2 regions of the Staphylococcus ursi genome follow, and region 2 is predicted to be linked to the other one. Evidence: riboswitches for the same ligand, from Rfam matches in the RefSeq annotation. Region 2 holds a riboswitch; the other holds the start of a gene.
What was found. A riboswitch is a leader RNA that binds a small molecule or an ion and turns the genes downstream of it on or off. The one in region 2 is predicted to bind S-adenosylmethionine.

Region 1: linked by a shared signal. The riboswitch ahead of metX (homoserine O-acetyltransferase MetX) and the one ahead of GZH82_RS01705 (O-acetylhomoserine aminocarboxypropyltransferase/cysteine synthase family protein) in region 2 are both predicted to bind S-adenosylmethionine.

Annotation. Positions count from the first base shown of each region.
Region 1 is NZ_CP048279.1:12,940-20,953, reverse strand. It holds gene dnaB (replicative DNA helicase) at 1-119, opposite strand, end outside; gene GZH82_RS14010 (DUF6007 family protein) at 295-423, opposite strand; gene rplI (50S ribosomal protein L9) at 577-1,023, opposite strand; gene GZH82_RS00075 (DHH family phosphoesterase) at 1,020-2,987, opposite strand; gene GZH82_RS00070 (DUF2232 domain-containing protein) at 2,992-3,825, opposite strand; gene metX (homoserine O-acetyltransferase MetX) at 4,136-5,101, opposite strand; SAM riboswitch class I at 5,185-5,289, opposite strand; gene GZH82_RS00060 (AzlD domain-containing protein) at 5,357-5,686, opposite strand; gene GZH82_RS00055 (AzlC family ABC transporter permease) at 5,683-6,375, opposite strand; gene serS (serine--tRNA ligase) at 6,688-7,968, opposite strand.
Region 2 is NZ_CP048279.1:382,481-390,494, reverse strand. It holds gene GZH82_RS01715 (sodium:solute symporter family protein) at 1-1,116, opposite strand, end outside; gene GZH82_RS01710 (LLM class flavin-dependent oxidoreductase) at 1,127-2,506, opposite strand; SAM riboswitch class I at 2,553-2,653, opposite strand; gene GZH82_RS01705 (O-acetylhomoserine aminocarboxypropyltransferase/cysteine synthase family protein) at 2,817-4,094, opposite strand; SAM riboswitch class I at 4,159-4,257, opposite strand; gene nrdG (anaerobic ribonucleoside-triphosphate reductase activating protein) at 4,457-4,996, opposite strand; gene nrdD (anaerobic ribonucleoside-triphosphate reductase) at 4,993-6,810, opposite strand; gene GZH82_RS01690 (IS110 family RNA-guided transposase) at 7,410-8,014, shown strand, end outside.

The sequences.
Region 1 (8,014 bases), 370 kb from region 2:
GGCAACAAAATTTCTTGCGTGGACGACATCAATTCTGGGTCGAGAAAAATCGCCCCCAGTACAGATTGTTCCGCCTCATGACTGTGTGGCATTCGATTATGTTCATACATTTCATCCATGCCAATGACCTCCTCACTTTCATGACATATACTTAACATATTCTATAATAACCTAAACCGAATCACAATACACGATTAAGCATGTTCACAAATGCATCTCGCTTCTATACTCACATGTCTTGAGATTCATGAATTAACATACTCATCATAATTTTTATTACTTCCTTTTCTTTCTCTAATATAAGATGTAAATAATAACCGTGGATAATCCAATAGAAGATAGCATAACAATAATAAGAGACATTATTATTTCAAAAAGATTGTCTTTAGGTAAAACATTGATAATGAAAAACATTGGAATCATGGATATGATATAAACCCACACATATCTTTTTAACTCTTTTTCTATATTTTCCATCTTATCAAATCCTTTTAAACTCTTTTTCTCTATGATATTACAAATGTGTAATGAAAAAAGCCGGTGACCTCTGCACCAGCTTTCCTCACAACCTTATCATTATTGCTCTACAGTATGCACACGAATCGTACCTTCAACCTCTTTATGAAGCTTCACAGGCACATTGGTATAACCTAACGCATGAATACCGTGTGGCAATTCCATTTTACGTTTATCAATCTTAATATCATGTTGCGCTTTCAATGCTTCAGCGATTTGTTTCGTAATAATAGAACCGAACAATTTACCGCCTTCACCAGATTTCGCTTTGACTTCAACTTCAAGCTCTGCTAAACGCTCTTTCAACGCTTTCGCATCTTCAAGCTCTTGTTGTTTGTCTTTTTCAATACGTTTATTTTTTTGTTCTAATTGTTTCAAGTTCCCTGGTGTTGCTTCAACAGCATAACCATTTTTGATTAAGAAGTTGTTCGCATAACCCACTGGTACGTCTTTAACTTCACCTTGTTTCCCTTTACCTTTAACATCTTGTGTAAAAATCACTTTCATGATTCGTCACTCCTATCCAATTGTTCATTAATCGCTTGTTGTAATTTTTCGATAGCCGCTTCAACACTCACGCCCTCTAGTTGTGTTGCAGCGTTTGTGAGATGACCGCCACCGCCCAATGCTTCCATAGTGAGTTGGACGTTGAATTCGCCGAGTGAGCGGGCAGACATACCGACGAGATTTTCTTCACGACGCGCAACGACATACGCCGCTTCGACACCATCGAGACTCAACAATTCATCGGCTGCTTGGGCCACGGTCACAGGATGGTAGATTTTGTCATCCGGACCATGTGCGATTGCGATACCATTCTCTTGTAATTTCACCGTACGAATCAACTCTGAACGGTTAATATACGTCTCAATATCATCTTTTAAGAAATGTTGCGTCAAGATTGTATCAGCCCCGTGCGCACGGAGATAACTTGCTGCATCAAATGTACGAGAGCCTGTACGCAATGTAAAGTTACGTGTATCGACGATGATACCTGCATACATTACAGTTGATTCTAAGCGTGTTAAGCGTTGTTCAGTCGGTTGATACTCGAGTAGCTCTGTCACAAGTTCTGCGGTAGAGCTTGCATATGGCTCCATGTAGACGAGTAACGGACTTGAAATAAAGCTTTCGCCACGACGGTGATGATCAATAACCACTTTACGATTGGCTTTATTTAAAATGTTCTCATCAATAACCATTTCCGGTTTATGCGTATCTACGACGACAAGTGTTGTACGAGATGTCATCATATTCCATGCATCATCGGACGTCACAAAACGCTCTTTCAATTCTGGTTTTTCATCGATTTCATCCATCACACGACGTAATGTAGGATCGATGTCAGATTCATTTAACACGATGTACGCTTCCAAGTTGTTCATCATCGCAAATCGAGTCACACCAATCGCCGCACCAATCGCATCTAAGTCTGGACGTTTATGTCCCATAACGATGACTTTGTCGCCTTCTAACAAAATGTCTTTCAATGCATGGGAAATCACACGCGCTCTTACACGGGTACGTTTTTCCATCGGGTCAGTCTTACCGCCGTAAAAACGTACGTTGCCATTCATATTTTTAATCGCAACTTGGTCACCACCACGGCCTAATGCGAGATCAAGACCTGATTGTGACAATTCACCTAAGTCAATTAAGTTTTCTGAGCCTTCACCTACACCAATACTTAAAGTGAGTTGTGTACGATAACCGACACTTTTTTCACGAAGCTGGCTTAAAATATCAAACTTTGTCTCTTCTAATTCACGTAAAATACGACGATTCAAGTATGCGATAAATTGATCAGAACTGTAACGCTTGAAATACACATTATGTTCTTGTGCCCAACGACTAATGACACGTGTCACCATCGAGTTGATTTCAGAACGTTGCGTATCGTTCATATTTTGCGTAATTTCATCATAGTTATCTAAAAAAAGTGTCGCAATAATCGGCTGTTGATCATCGTACGCTTGTTGGATGGTTGCTTCTTCCGTAATATCTATAAAATACAAAATATGTTCTTTTTCTGAATAACGGACGCGATAGGCGTAAGCACCATCTGCTATTTCAATTTCTTTCGCTTTTTCGAGTTGCTTTAAAATATTCGGGTACACTTCATTGATCGGATCTGAAATAACATTCCTTTCAATCCGTTCTGACATGAAAGGGTTGACCCACTCAATTTGATCATTTTCATTTAACACAATTAAACCTAGTGGCATCGTCTTAACTGCACGATCACTACCTACTGATATTTTGCCACTCAAATCATCTAAATAACGATCTAAATAACGATAGAAACGTCTAAAAATAAAGATACTGATAATGAGCATGACAAATAACAGAATAGCAGCGATAAACGCAAGCCACTGATTAAAGAAAAAGGATAGACCTACAATGATGATTGCTGTAACGGTAATCACTAAGAAAGGTACGATCAACGCTTTCTTCATTGAATGACGATTCATCTTGTCACCTCTTATCATTTTTTATCATACGTTTTAAATTCAATCCCAAATCGAGTAAACCAATAAGGCGTGTCATTGGATAAAATAGCACACCGACAATCACTAAAATCACTTTTAACGCGCCGGGCATTTTTTTAATAGATGCAAAGAAATGAATAAAACTTAAACCTTGAATAACCAATAAGAAACCTAAAACGATTTGGAAATTAATGCCAATGCTATTCGGCGTAGTGGCAGGTTGTGTTGTAATCGTTGTTAATAATGCCAATGCATACATAATGAAAACTGAACGCTTCATTTGCCAGAAAAAAAGTGGGCGAAATACAGGTGTTGCCACTTTGAACTTACGTAAAATCGGGAAAATGATGAGCAATGTGATGATAGCATAAATTGCAATCGCTACTACAATCATCCCCGGCAACTGTATTGCGAGTTGTTGAAGCGAATTGTTTAAAATCTCTTGTGCTTGTTGATCCAAATTTTCTAACTCTGCAGTTTGATGCACAATTGCACGATACGGTTGCAATAAGTCATCAGCATACGGGATTTTTTTCAAAGTTTGTAAAATCATTATCGCACTTAATGTTAAAACACTTGCCACGAATGTCACTGAATATAAGATGCGCTCTTTAGAAGCACGTTGGACTAATAACTGACTAATAACCATACTTAAAACTAAAATAATGATTAAAAATGTCATCACAAAAACGTTGCCTGTGAGCGTTGAGAGAATTATCGCGATGAGTGCGACTAAGCCAAACGAATGCTTAGATTGGTACCATAAAACGATACCTGGGATTAAACTAAAGCATGCCAAAATAATTGCTAATCCAGGCATAACATGTATAACTAAAGTCACCGCTAACAACGCCACAATGCTGATTAGGGTTGCTTTAGGATTAATTTTCGAAAACAAAGACGCCACTTCCAAACTATTATAGTCTATAAATTCTATTTTACAGGCTTTGTAATATGAATACAATTTGCGCCACATGATTTCACGCGTCTTACAATTGAATTACAAAACGTCACTTTTCTTAAACACATTAGAAAAGCTATATTTTAGCTATTATCCCTAAAATATAGCTTCTTGTCTAGTATTCTTAGTTGACGCAATTATAACAAAAAGGTAACGTTTTCGTCTAAAGTTAGCGTCTAAATCGTGAAACTTTTAGGAAATGATAAAGGTACGGTGCCCAATCGTTAAAATTCAATAAAAAGCCATCATGACCTACATTATCAGGCACAAAGAAATGGCGGTGATATTTGAAATAACAGCCTAACGCAGCGACTTGGTCATCTGGATACAGCAAGTCATCTGTAAAGCCGAGCGTGAGTACTTTCGTGTCTAATGATTGGAATACGTTTGCGACATCATCTCTACCATGGTGAATGTCATGACTATCTAATACATCGAGGAGTGTTAAATAACATTGCAAATCAAACTGTTCTTTAAATTTGTCGCCTTGATGCTTTTGGTATAACACTACTTCATCAGGTGTGAAGCGCGCATCATAACTTTTAGAGGACCGGTACGTTAAAAAGCCGAGTTGCCGCGCGATACTTAACCCTTCTTCTCCTGCTAAATGAATAGCTTGTCTCGCAATTTCATTAAACGCCCGACTATAAGAAGACGTTTTTTCAGTAGCTGCTAAAATGACAGCCTTTTTCACTTCGAATTTTTGATTGTAGAGGAGCTCCATCACTTGCATGCCACCTAATGAGCCACCGATGAGAATGTCGATTTTTTGATGACCTAACGCTTCGATGCCTTTCTCAAGGGCACGCACAATATCTCGCATTGTGAGCTTTTTTGGGAAGTTTGGATCTGTTAAACGAGAACTCGACCCAAATGGACTACCAATCACATTAAATGTTAGAAATTGATAATCATGAACTGGCATATACCCCCCATCAATAATCTCTCGCCACCACCCTGGATTGTCTTCTGTACCATAAGTGAGATGGTTGCCTGTCAACGCATGACATACGACGACGAGTGGTTGGCCAGGATAACCTACATACTCATACCGAAGTTTCAAATTTTCAATCGTTTCACCGGATTCTGTCGTAAATGCACCTAATGCTAATGTGTCCACGTGATAATTCACCATTTTAGTCTGCCCTCCCTCTAAAAATTAAAAAAGTTGTACAACCTTTGACGGCTATACAACGTTCGTAAGTCAGTTTTTAAATGAACTTATCATCCACATGACGTGGTTGGTTGTAGCACCGTACTTATAACGATAAGTGGTTGCTGAAGTGTCACTGGGCCAAATCCCTCAACTTCTCTTAATAAGCTTATTTTTAATTAAAGTTATGTTGTGTCTTTAATCATACCGCAAACCTATCACGTATGCAAATGATTGTTAGAATAATCCGATAGTTCTCAACAATGCCACACTGACCATACCGACAATGACTGTTATCGTTAAACTCCTTGTCCAAAAAGCAATGATAAGTGTCGGAATGAGCGCGATGATAAAGTTCCAATTCAATGTATAACCCATCACACCTCCTTGTTGCTGAATGAATCCATCCACCACTAATGCAGTAAATAAAGTAATCGGAATAAACGTCAGCCACTTGAGCACCTTTTCAGACAGTTCCATACGCGAAATCATGACAAAAGGGGTGATTCTGATGAGTAAAGTGCCAAGTCCTGCTAAAAAGATCGTCCAAAATACGTACATGCTCATCGGTCAATCACCATCCCTATCGTCGCACTTAAAGTCGATGCAAGTAAAATTGCTAAATATGAAGGCAAAAACAAACTGAGTAGTAACATCATAACAATAACAATTGCAACTAAGTAGAGATACACACGTAACTTCGATTTCGTAATGCCCTCAAATTGTGAAATTGCTAAAAAGATAAACATCGCTGTAATCGCATAGTCTAAGCCAAATACTTCTGGATGTTGGAAGAAATCACCTAACAATCCCCCGAGCACAGTGACCAATGCCCAAAATAAGTAGGCCAATAAATTTAAGCCATACATCCACTGATATGTAATCGTGTGCCCTTTCGAATAAGGCGTGATAGCAACAGCAAATGTTTCATCCGTTAACAAAGACCCTACACCTACCCTATGTATCAAATGATCATGTTTGAAATTCGGCGCCAATGTCATACTTAATAAAAACATACGACTATTGACAATCATTGCAGTGAGCACAATGACCCAAATCGGTGTCTGTACGGCAATGAGTGCGATAATAATAAATTGTGCTGCCCCTGCATAAACGAGTAAAGAGAGCAGTAATATTTCTAAAATGTTGAATCCTGATGTGACACTTACAATTCCAAATGAAAAGCCTACCCCAGCATATCCTAGTACAGTTGGGAGACAATCTTGGATACCTTGTTTAAATGTAGTATAAGACATTGAGACTCACCCCCTTGAAAATTTTTCTTATTATAGTACAACTTATCTCATTACGCTATCAAGTCAGTCTTACCTCATACGTACCTCAGCCTAACCTACCGTGTAAAAACACTTTTATAAAGGAGTTTATATAGATTTAATAATATTGAGATAACAATTGATGAGGTATGTCTTATTTTTTACTTTTATTACTTTTTACCCTCCCTTGCCCTCTTCAGACGTAAAAAATCAGAAGTTCGCATATTAAAAATACGAGCTCCTGATTTGATTTCAACTCACCTTTATTTAATTGTTCGTAACTTCATTTTCATCTTATAGAGGTTTAATGACAGTTTGTCCACCCATGAATGGCACTAACGGTTCAGGCACCGTAATCGTACCGTCTTCATTTTGATAGTTCTCTACAATCGCCGCAAATGTACGACCTACTGCTAAACCAGAGCCATTTAACGTATGTGCGTATTCAGGTTTGGCATCTTTATCACGTTTGAAACGGATATTTGCACGACGCGCTTGGAAGTCTACACAGTTTGAACATGAGCTGATTTCTTTGTAGTCATTGTAGCTTGGTAACCATACTTCTAAGTCATATGTTTTACTTGCACCGAAACCAATATCGCCTGTACATAAAATCACGCGACGGTATGGTAAGTTCAATGCTTCAAGAATCGCTTCTGCATTTGATGTCATTTCTTCTAAAGCGTCCCATGAATCTTCAGGTTTTTCGATACGTACCATTTCAACTTTATTGAATTGGTGAAGACGGATTAAACCACGTGTATCACGGCCTGCTGATCCCGCTTCACTTCTGAAACATGCTGATTGACCTGTAAACTTAGCTGGTAAGACACCCGGCTGTACAATTTCGTCTCTATAGTAGTTTGTCAAAGGTACTTCTGCAGTTGGAATTGTGTATAAGCCTTCTTTTTCTACTTTAAATAAATCTTCTTCAAATTTAGGTAATTGTCCTGTACCGTACATCGCTTTAGCATTGACTAATTGAGGCACCATCATTTCGCGGTAACCGTGTTGTGTCGTATGCATCGTAATCATAAAGTTCATTAACGCACGCTCTAATTTAGCACCGTCATTTGTTAAATAAACGAAACGTGCACCAGATACACGTGCGGCACGGTCAAAGTCTGCCATTTCTAATGATTCTACTAAGTCCCAGTGTGCTTTCGCTTCAAAGTCGAACTCACGTGGTGTACCCCATCTTTTAAGTTCTACATTATCAGAATCATCTTCACCTTCAGGTACATCATCGTGAATAAGGTTTGGAATACGTGATAAGATGTCATTTAATTTCGTATCCGCTTCTTTTAACTGTGCATCGATATTTTTAATTTTTTCGCCTACTTCACGTTGCGCTTTAATCGCGTCATCCGCATTTTCTTTATTACGTTTCTTTTCAGCAATTTGTTGAGATGCCTTGTTACGTTCTGCTTTTAACTCTTCAGTTTGTTGTATGTAATCGCGGCGTTGTTGGTCTAACGCTAACACTTCATCTACAACTGACGGATCCATTTGACGTAACGCGATTTTCTCCTTAACTCTCTCTGGTTCATTTCTGAATAATTTAATGTCTAACATAAGTCGACTTCCTTTCATAAAGTAAATTAAAATTTAAGGAGGATGA
Region 2 (8,014 bases):
TTCTTCAACATCCACCCACTTTTGTTTGACAATCAGTTTTAAAAATAAATCATTCGCAAACACTGTAGAAATAGACACAAACAAACCATCTGTCGTTGACATAGCCGCTGCCAATATAACGACACCGAATAAAGCAACAATGGCAGCAGGAAACGCCCATTCTATATATTGTAGTAAGGCTAAATCTGAACTTGCGACTTGTCCACCTATTGCTACGCGGCTATAAATACCGCCAAAAAGAACAAGTAAACAGAGTGACATCACAAAAATATAAGTTCGAATCATGCGGCCTAAATCTTTTTCACTTTTTAAACCTAAAATTTTATTAAATAAGTGCGGTGCTGACGCAAAAGCCCATTGAATAATAATCGCACCGATAATCATTGTAAAAGAATGAAAGTGAACGGATTCAGGATTAAAAACTTGGACTAAGTGATGATTTTGATGGTTTAAGTTTTGCGCAATACCCGAAAACGTATCATGGATACTCCCCTTCCAAAACAGCACAATGCCAGAGATAAAAATGACAATTCCAGCTACTGCCATAATAATCACTTGTATCGCGTCTGTATAAATATCTGCAAGTGCACCACCTACGTAAACATAAAGCACAACAATGACTGTGATAACAATTAAACTTGAAAAGTAACTCATACCGAGTAAATGTTTGAAAATTAAAGCGCCTGCGACAAGCTGACTTGCGATATAGAAAATATTAAATAATAAGATCAAAGCCGTCCCAACACGTAATATAGGACTGTCATAAAAATCGCCCAACCAATCTGGTAGTGAGAGGGATTGCTGTGTTGTGTTTAATGATCTGACTCTTTTAGCGACCATTAAAACACCTGTAGGACCACCGATAAACATCGCTAAAAACAACCATAAATTATTAAGCCCCCACGCATACGACCATCCCGGATAACCTAGAAAGGTTGCAGCACTTAAATACGTCGCCGCAAAAGACAACCCTAGCGTGCGTGGTCCAATCCTTCCAAAGCCAGTCGCAAAATCTGAAATACTGTTCATCCTTCTAGAACTGACAAAGCCTACCGTAATCATAAGCACCATAAAGACAATAAAGCCTATCCATGTATACACTTTAACATCATTCATAATCATCCCCCTATATCTGTACTAAATTGGCTTTTTTATTTCGTGCGGGATGTGTCGGTTTCACTTTCGTATGGCCTTTGCCAAACATATTTTCACGTAAAGTTTCACCTTCATATTCTGTACGATATATGCCTCTTTTTTGTAATTCAGGAATGATTAAGTCGACAAATTCTTCAAATGTACCTGGAGAATAGGCTTGTGCAATATTAAAACCGTCCGCACCGCCTTCATTCGCCCACAATTCCAATTGATCAGCAATTTTTTTGGGTGTGCCGATGAATTTAGCCGTTCCATTACCTAGCCCGTGGTTTTTCACCGCTTCTCGCAATGTCCATTTTCGATGTGGGTCTTTTGTATATAAATTGAGATTGCCTTGCATCGCTTCTGTCTCGATATTTTCGATATATTCATCTGGATCATATTGAGAAAAATCAATACCCGTATGTCCACTTAACAATGCGACTGAACCTTCATAGCTGACTTCATTTTGAAGCGCTTCATATTTTTCATAAGCCTCTGCTTCAGTTTCACCGATAATAGGTAAAACCATTGGAAAAACAAGTATATCTTCTCCATTACGGCCAAATTGTTGTGCCCTTGTCCGAATGTCTGTGACATACGCTCGCAACGATTCAATAGAGGTATGTTTTGTAAACACAGCCTCTGCATGCTTTGCAGCAAATGTTTTGCCTTTTTCGGAGGCACCTGCTTGAAATAAGACAGGCGTTCTTTGAGGAGAAGGCTCTACAAGATGCGGTCCGGGTATATCGAAAAATGTACCTTTATGATGAATCGCATGAACTTTAGAAGGATCAGCATACGTGTCTATCTCACGTGCTTTAACAACCGCATCGTCTTCCCAACTGTCTTCCCACAACTGATAGCTCACTTGCAAAAATTCGTCTGCACGGTTGTAACGCAACGCTTTAGGCAAGCGCTCTTTTAAGCCTAAGTTCACTGCCTCGCTTTCTAAATAAGACGTTACAACATTCCAACCTAATCGGCCATTGGTCAGATGATCGAGTGTAGATAATTGACGTGCCAATTTATATGGCTGTGCATAGGTAGTAGAGACAGTAGGTGCAATACCAATATGCTCAGTTACCGCTGCAATGGCAGAAACGAGCGGAATAGGATCGTGTGCGGGGAGTTGAACGGCATGTTTCACTGCGGCGTCATGGGACTGGTTGTAAACACTATAAGTCCCCAACACATCAGCAATAAAAATACCATCAAATAAACCACGCTCTAAAGTTTGAGCAATATCCGTCCAATATTTTAAATTGTGGTGTGTCGCTCCTTTATCTTTTGGGTGTTTCCATAAACCTGAAGCATGCGGAGAGGGAGAATTTTGGACGAATCCGTTAAAATGAATTTGTTTTCGTGTCATGAACATTACCTCCTAAAAAATAGGAAGATAAGGCATAGTGAAAGTTGACTTATCTTCTAGCAATTGCGCTACTGGAATTGGCACAGTGAATTAATTCCTGTTGCCGAGATTTCATCGGGCCAGTCCCTCCATCTCTCTTGATAAGACGATGATGTACATTCATGGGGTGTTTTTTAATTAATGAAAGGTAAAACAATGACCGATAGAACAACTACATTTTTCATATGATGTTTTACGATTTAAAAGCGTTCATTTCAATCTATCGGATCATGAATTTCCCTTTATTTTCATTTTGTGTGACGCTTACAAGTTAAATTTTGGCAAAGCCTTTTTCCAAATCCGCAATAATATCATCGATATGCTCAAGGCCGATCGAAAGACGAATCGTCTCAGGGGCAATACCTGCTGCTGTTTGTTCTGATTCCGTCAATTGTTGATGCGTCGTGGATGCGGGATGAATAACAAGTGACTTTGCGTCTCCTACATTCGCTAATAAAGAAAATAATTCTAAGCCTTCAATAAATTTTTTGCCGGCTTCGTATCCACCTTTGACACCAAAGGTAAAGATGGAACTTGCGCCTTTTGGTAAATACTTCTCTTTCAAGTCGTAATATTCACTCGTCGGTAAGCCAGCATATTTAACCCATGCGACTTTGTCATGCTTTTCAAGATATTGTGCAACTTTTTCAGCATTTTCCACATGACGTTCTAACCGTAATGAAAGCGTCTCTAAGCCTTGCGTTAGTAAAAATGCATTGAACGGTGAGATCGCTGCTCCTGTATCTCTTAAAATTGTTGTACGAATTTTAAAAGCAAGTGCGGCTTCTCCAAATTTTTCACTGAACACTAAACCGTGATAAGACGGATCGGGTTCACTTAATCCTGGAAACTTGCCATTATCCCAATTAAAGTTACCTGCATCAACAATGACACCACCCATTGAAGTTCCGTGCCCACCAATAAATTTGGTCGCAGAGTGAACAACAATGTTCGCCCCATATTCAATCGGACGAAAAAGATAAGGCGTCGCGAATGTATTATCAACAATAAGTGGTATACCTTGTGCTTTTGTAATTGCTACAAGTGCATCGAAATCCTCAATATTGCCTTCTGGATTCCCAATGGTTTCTACAAATAATGCCTTCGTATTGTCTTGAAGCGCATTTTTTATATGACTGACTTCTTTCGTATCTACTAATGTGACATCAATCCCATATTTCGGTAACGTATGTGTGAAAAGTGTATGTGTCCCGCCATATAATGTAGAACTTGCTACGATATGATCACCCTTCTGCGCGACAGCTTGAATCGCATACGTGATAGCTGCCATACCTGAAGCAACCGCTACACCAGCGACACCCCCTTCAAGTTCAGCCACACGTGTTTCAAGAACGTTCGTCGTAGGATTCATCAGACGTGTATAAATATTTCCAAGTTCATCTAAGCCGAATAAATTCGCCGCATGTGCCGTATCATCAAAAGTAAAAGATGTCGTTTGGTAAATCGGTAAAGCACGTGAATGGCTACTTTCGTCGACTTCTTGTCCTGAGTGCAATTGCAACGTTTCAAATTTAAAATCACTTGTCATTTGACATTCCCCCTAATAATAAAAAAATAAAAGCCTACCTGATAAAGATAGACTTTTACTAGAAGACTTATCTCTCAGGTAAAATCACCTGCAGGAATTAGCACCTAACTGAATAGGTTGCCTGGTTTCAAAGGGCCTGTCCCTCCACCAATCTTGATAAGTATGATTCAATTGTTAAAATGCAAGATGTATCGCGCAAATAGAACGGCCAATGCAATAACCGTGCGGGTGTTTTATTGGCTTTTAATGATACAACAAGTCTATCTAACATTCCTAGCGATGTCAATACACAAATCCGAATTTTCTTGCAAATTGCAAAAATTTGAAAAAATCATATTTGTGGGAATCAACACGCAACCTGTTTATTCAATGTAAATCGACTGGCTCATCATCTCGGTTTTAATAAATTGATGGACATCAATGACACGTTGATTTAATGACCCTTTATAGGGCAAATTAGGTTGATATAATTTTTGAATGAACATGCCGTCTACAATGACATCAACTTGTTTTAATAACGCGGTCCGTTCATCATGTGCAAACCATAAATACTCAAATAAAAAGCCTGTCCAAACCCAAATTGATTTCCGGCTGCCGTAGCGTTCTCGAAAAGCATGTACTAATGGGATAACGATATCTAAGTTACAAAAAGGTTCGCCTCCTAAAATACTTAATCCTGAAATGTATTCCGGCGCACACGCATCTAACACTTCCGATATCAATGTTTCCGTTGCCCGTTCACCATATCGAAAGTTCTGGGCTGCAACATTATAGCAACCTTCACATAAAAATGGACATCCTGAAACATAAACGCTACAACGTACGCCTTCTCCATCGACGAAGCTTTGGTATTCGATTTTAGCGATATAACCTGCACCTTTTTTAATTTTTTGTGCAATCATGAGGGATTCGCTTTCATATGTTTCACACGCGCGCACATTTCTTTATGACGCCCTTCAATCATAGGACGTTGCACAGGATTACCTAAATAACCGCATGTCCGTTTAACAACATCGACTGTTTCAGGATTATGGTTTCCGCAATGTGGGCAACTATAACCTTTTTCAGTCGTTTCAAAGTCGCCTTCAAAACCACATTCATAGCAACGATCAATTGGAATATTTGTACCTAGATAACTTACGCGGTTGTATGCGTAATCCCACACTGCTTCAAGCGCTTTCACATTATGATCTAATTTAGGGTATTCACAATAATGAATGTATCCCCCACTTGCAAAATACGGATAATCTTTTTCAAAATCTAATTTTTCGAACGGTGTCACGTCTTTACGCACATCGTAATGAAAAGAGTTTTGATAATAACCTTTATCTGTAATGTCAGGAATCGAACCAAACGCCTCATAGTCTAAACGACAAAAACGATCTGTCAAAGACTCACTTGGCGTGCTATAAATACTAAACCAAATGTCATGGGCTTCAGTCCAACTATATTGATAAGCTTGCATGCGTTTTAAGATTTCAAGTGTGAACGCTTTGGCATCAGGATTTGTTTCCCAATTTGGTCCGAAAAATACTGTAGCCGCTTCATAAAGTCCAATATAACCCATAGAGACTGTCGCACGTTGCTTATTAAATAAAGCATCCACCGAATCGTTTTCATCAAGACGATATTTAAAAGCACCGCGTTTGTATAAAATTGGTGCATTATTTGGCACTGCCTCCTTGACACGTTCAATACGATAAGCTAAAGCATCGTGGAGCACTTGCATGCGTTCGTCAAATAAAATCCAAAAATGTTCAATATCGCCTTCTGATTCAATCGCAATGCGTGGTACGTTTAAAGTAACGACACCTAAATTACAGCGGCCACTATTTTCATATTCACCCTTTTCATTTTGCCAAGCCGGTAAAAATGAGCGACATCCCATAGGTGCTTTAAAGTCACCTAACAATTCTACGGTTTTGTCGTAATTTAAAATATCTGGATACATGCGCTTCATCGAACATTTTAATGCGAGCTGCTTAATGTCATAGTTAGGATCTGACGGTGACAGATTCGTTCCTTTTTTAATTGAGAAGACAAGTTTAGGAAAAATTGCAGTGATTCGATCTTTACCTAAACCTTTAATACGTGTTTTTAAAATGGCTGTTTGAACTTTACGGCTGAGTTTATCCGTACCCAAACCAAATCCTAAAGTTACAAAAGGAGTCTGACCATTTGAAGTATATAATGTGTTAATTTCATATTCTAGACTTTCAATCGCATCACTAATATCTTGTGTCACACGTTGATCGACATAAGTTTCAATGTGCGCTTCGTCTACAAATTGTTGCGCAATACCACGATGTTTTTGCTCGTTATATTTCGCATATGTACTTAATAATTCGTCCACTCGATCAATCGTGCACCCCCCGTATTGGCTACTTGATACGTTCGCAATAATTTGAACGAGTTGTGCGGCTGCTGTTTGTATCGATTTAGGAGATGTGACTTGCGCGTTACCAATTTGAAAGCCTTGCGCCAACATTCCTTTGGCATCGATTAAACAACAATTCGTCAATGGCTGAAATGGGTGATAATCTAAATCATGAAAATGTATTTCCCCTTTTCGATGTGCCTCTGCCACATGTTTGGGCAATAAATAATCTAAAGCATACGATTTTGAGACTACCCCTGCAGTCAAATCACGCATTGTTGAAAACGTTTCACTATCCTTGTTTGCATTTTCATTTACTATTGTAGGATCTTTTGTCATTAAACCAGTTAATTCTTTTTCTAGTTGTGTCAAAATATCACTCTTTTCTATATATAGTATCTATACACAATCATAAACACCATATATAGTGTTTTCAAATGATAACTGACAGATTTACGAATTTGTCAGTTCTTTTCAAACATTATGTGAACAAAGTATTGTGAGATAGAAGGTGTCAAAAATAACTTCATCGTACCACTGATTTTAGTTAAATAGTGTGTATTATCTTTGGATATGTTTTGGGTGAATTTTAAAATATGGTAGGTATATAGAGGATGTCACTCAGTATGATCTCATTTTAAAAAGCTAAGACAAATTGAAAGTAGTCGTAGCCGCACCATTAAAACATACTAAGATTAGCTGTGAAGAAATTTATGACGATAGATTTCTTCACAGCTATTTTTTATAGTTGTAGAGAGAAGTAGATCGCGCAGTCCCTTGGATCTTTGAATCCGTAATGTAAACTGATCAGCTTTACTCTCCTTTTGAAATTCGATTGAAGTATGTTGGGTTTTAGAAACCGTGTATAGGAAAATGAAATGAAAAAGGCTAAGTAAAGTTAAAATCTTCTCAATTCAATAGAGAAAGGTATGATTTTTATTAACTGTTTTGGTATTGATATCAGTAAGTCAGAAAGTGTGGTCGCACATTATAAGGATGAAGTTTTCGTTAAAGAATTGGTCATTCAAAATAATCAAAATGGCTATCGTTATCTTAAAAATTATATCAAGCATCTTGATTCCCTGTTTATCCTCTTTGAATCAACAGGTGTTTATTCAAGAGGTATGAAACACTTTTGTGAAATTCACAAAATAAATTACTTAGAAATGAACCCCCTAGAAGCCAAGTTTAAAACAAATTCGTTAAGATCATGGAAAACAGATAAGTCAGACGCACATAAACTCGCACTTCTTGCCTTTAGAATGAAAGATTCAAAGGTACAACGTCATCCTGAAGAGATCTACTTTGAACTGAGAGAACGTGCGCGCTTTCACTTAGAAATGGAGATCAACCAAAATTGTCTCAAAGTTGAGTTAGTCGAAACACTACATCAAACATTTCCAGGGTTAGAAAAGTTATTTACTAACAGATATTCAAAAATCGCATTAAATATAGCTAAAGCATTTCCTCATCCTGATTATGTAAGTATTTTGACTCATGATGAATTGGTGGAAAAAGTACTTCATTCAACTGATAAAGGCAT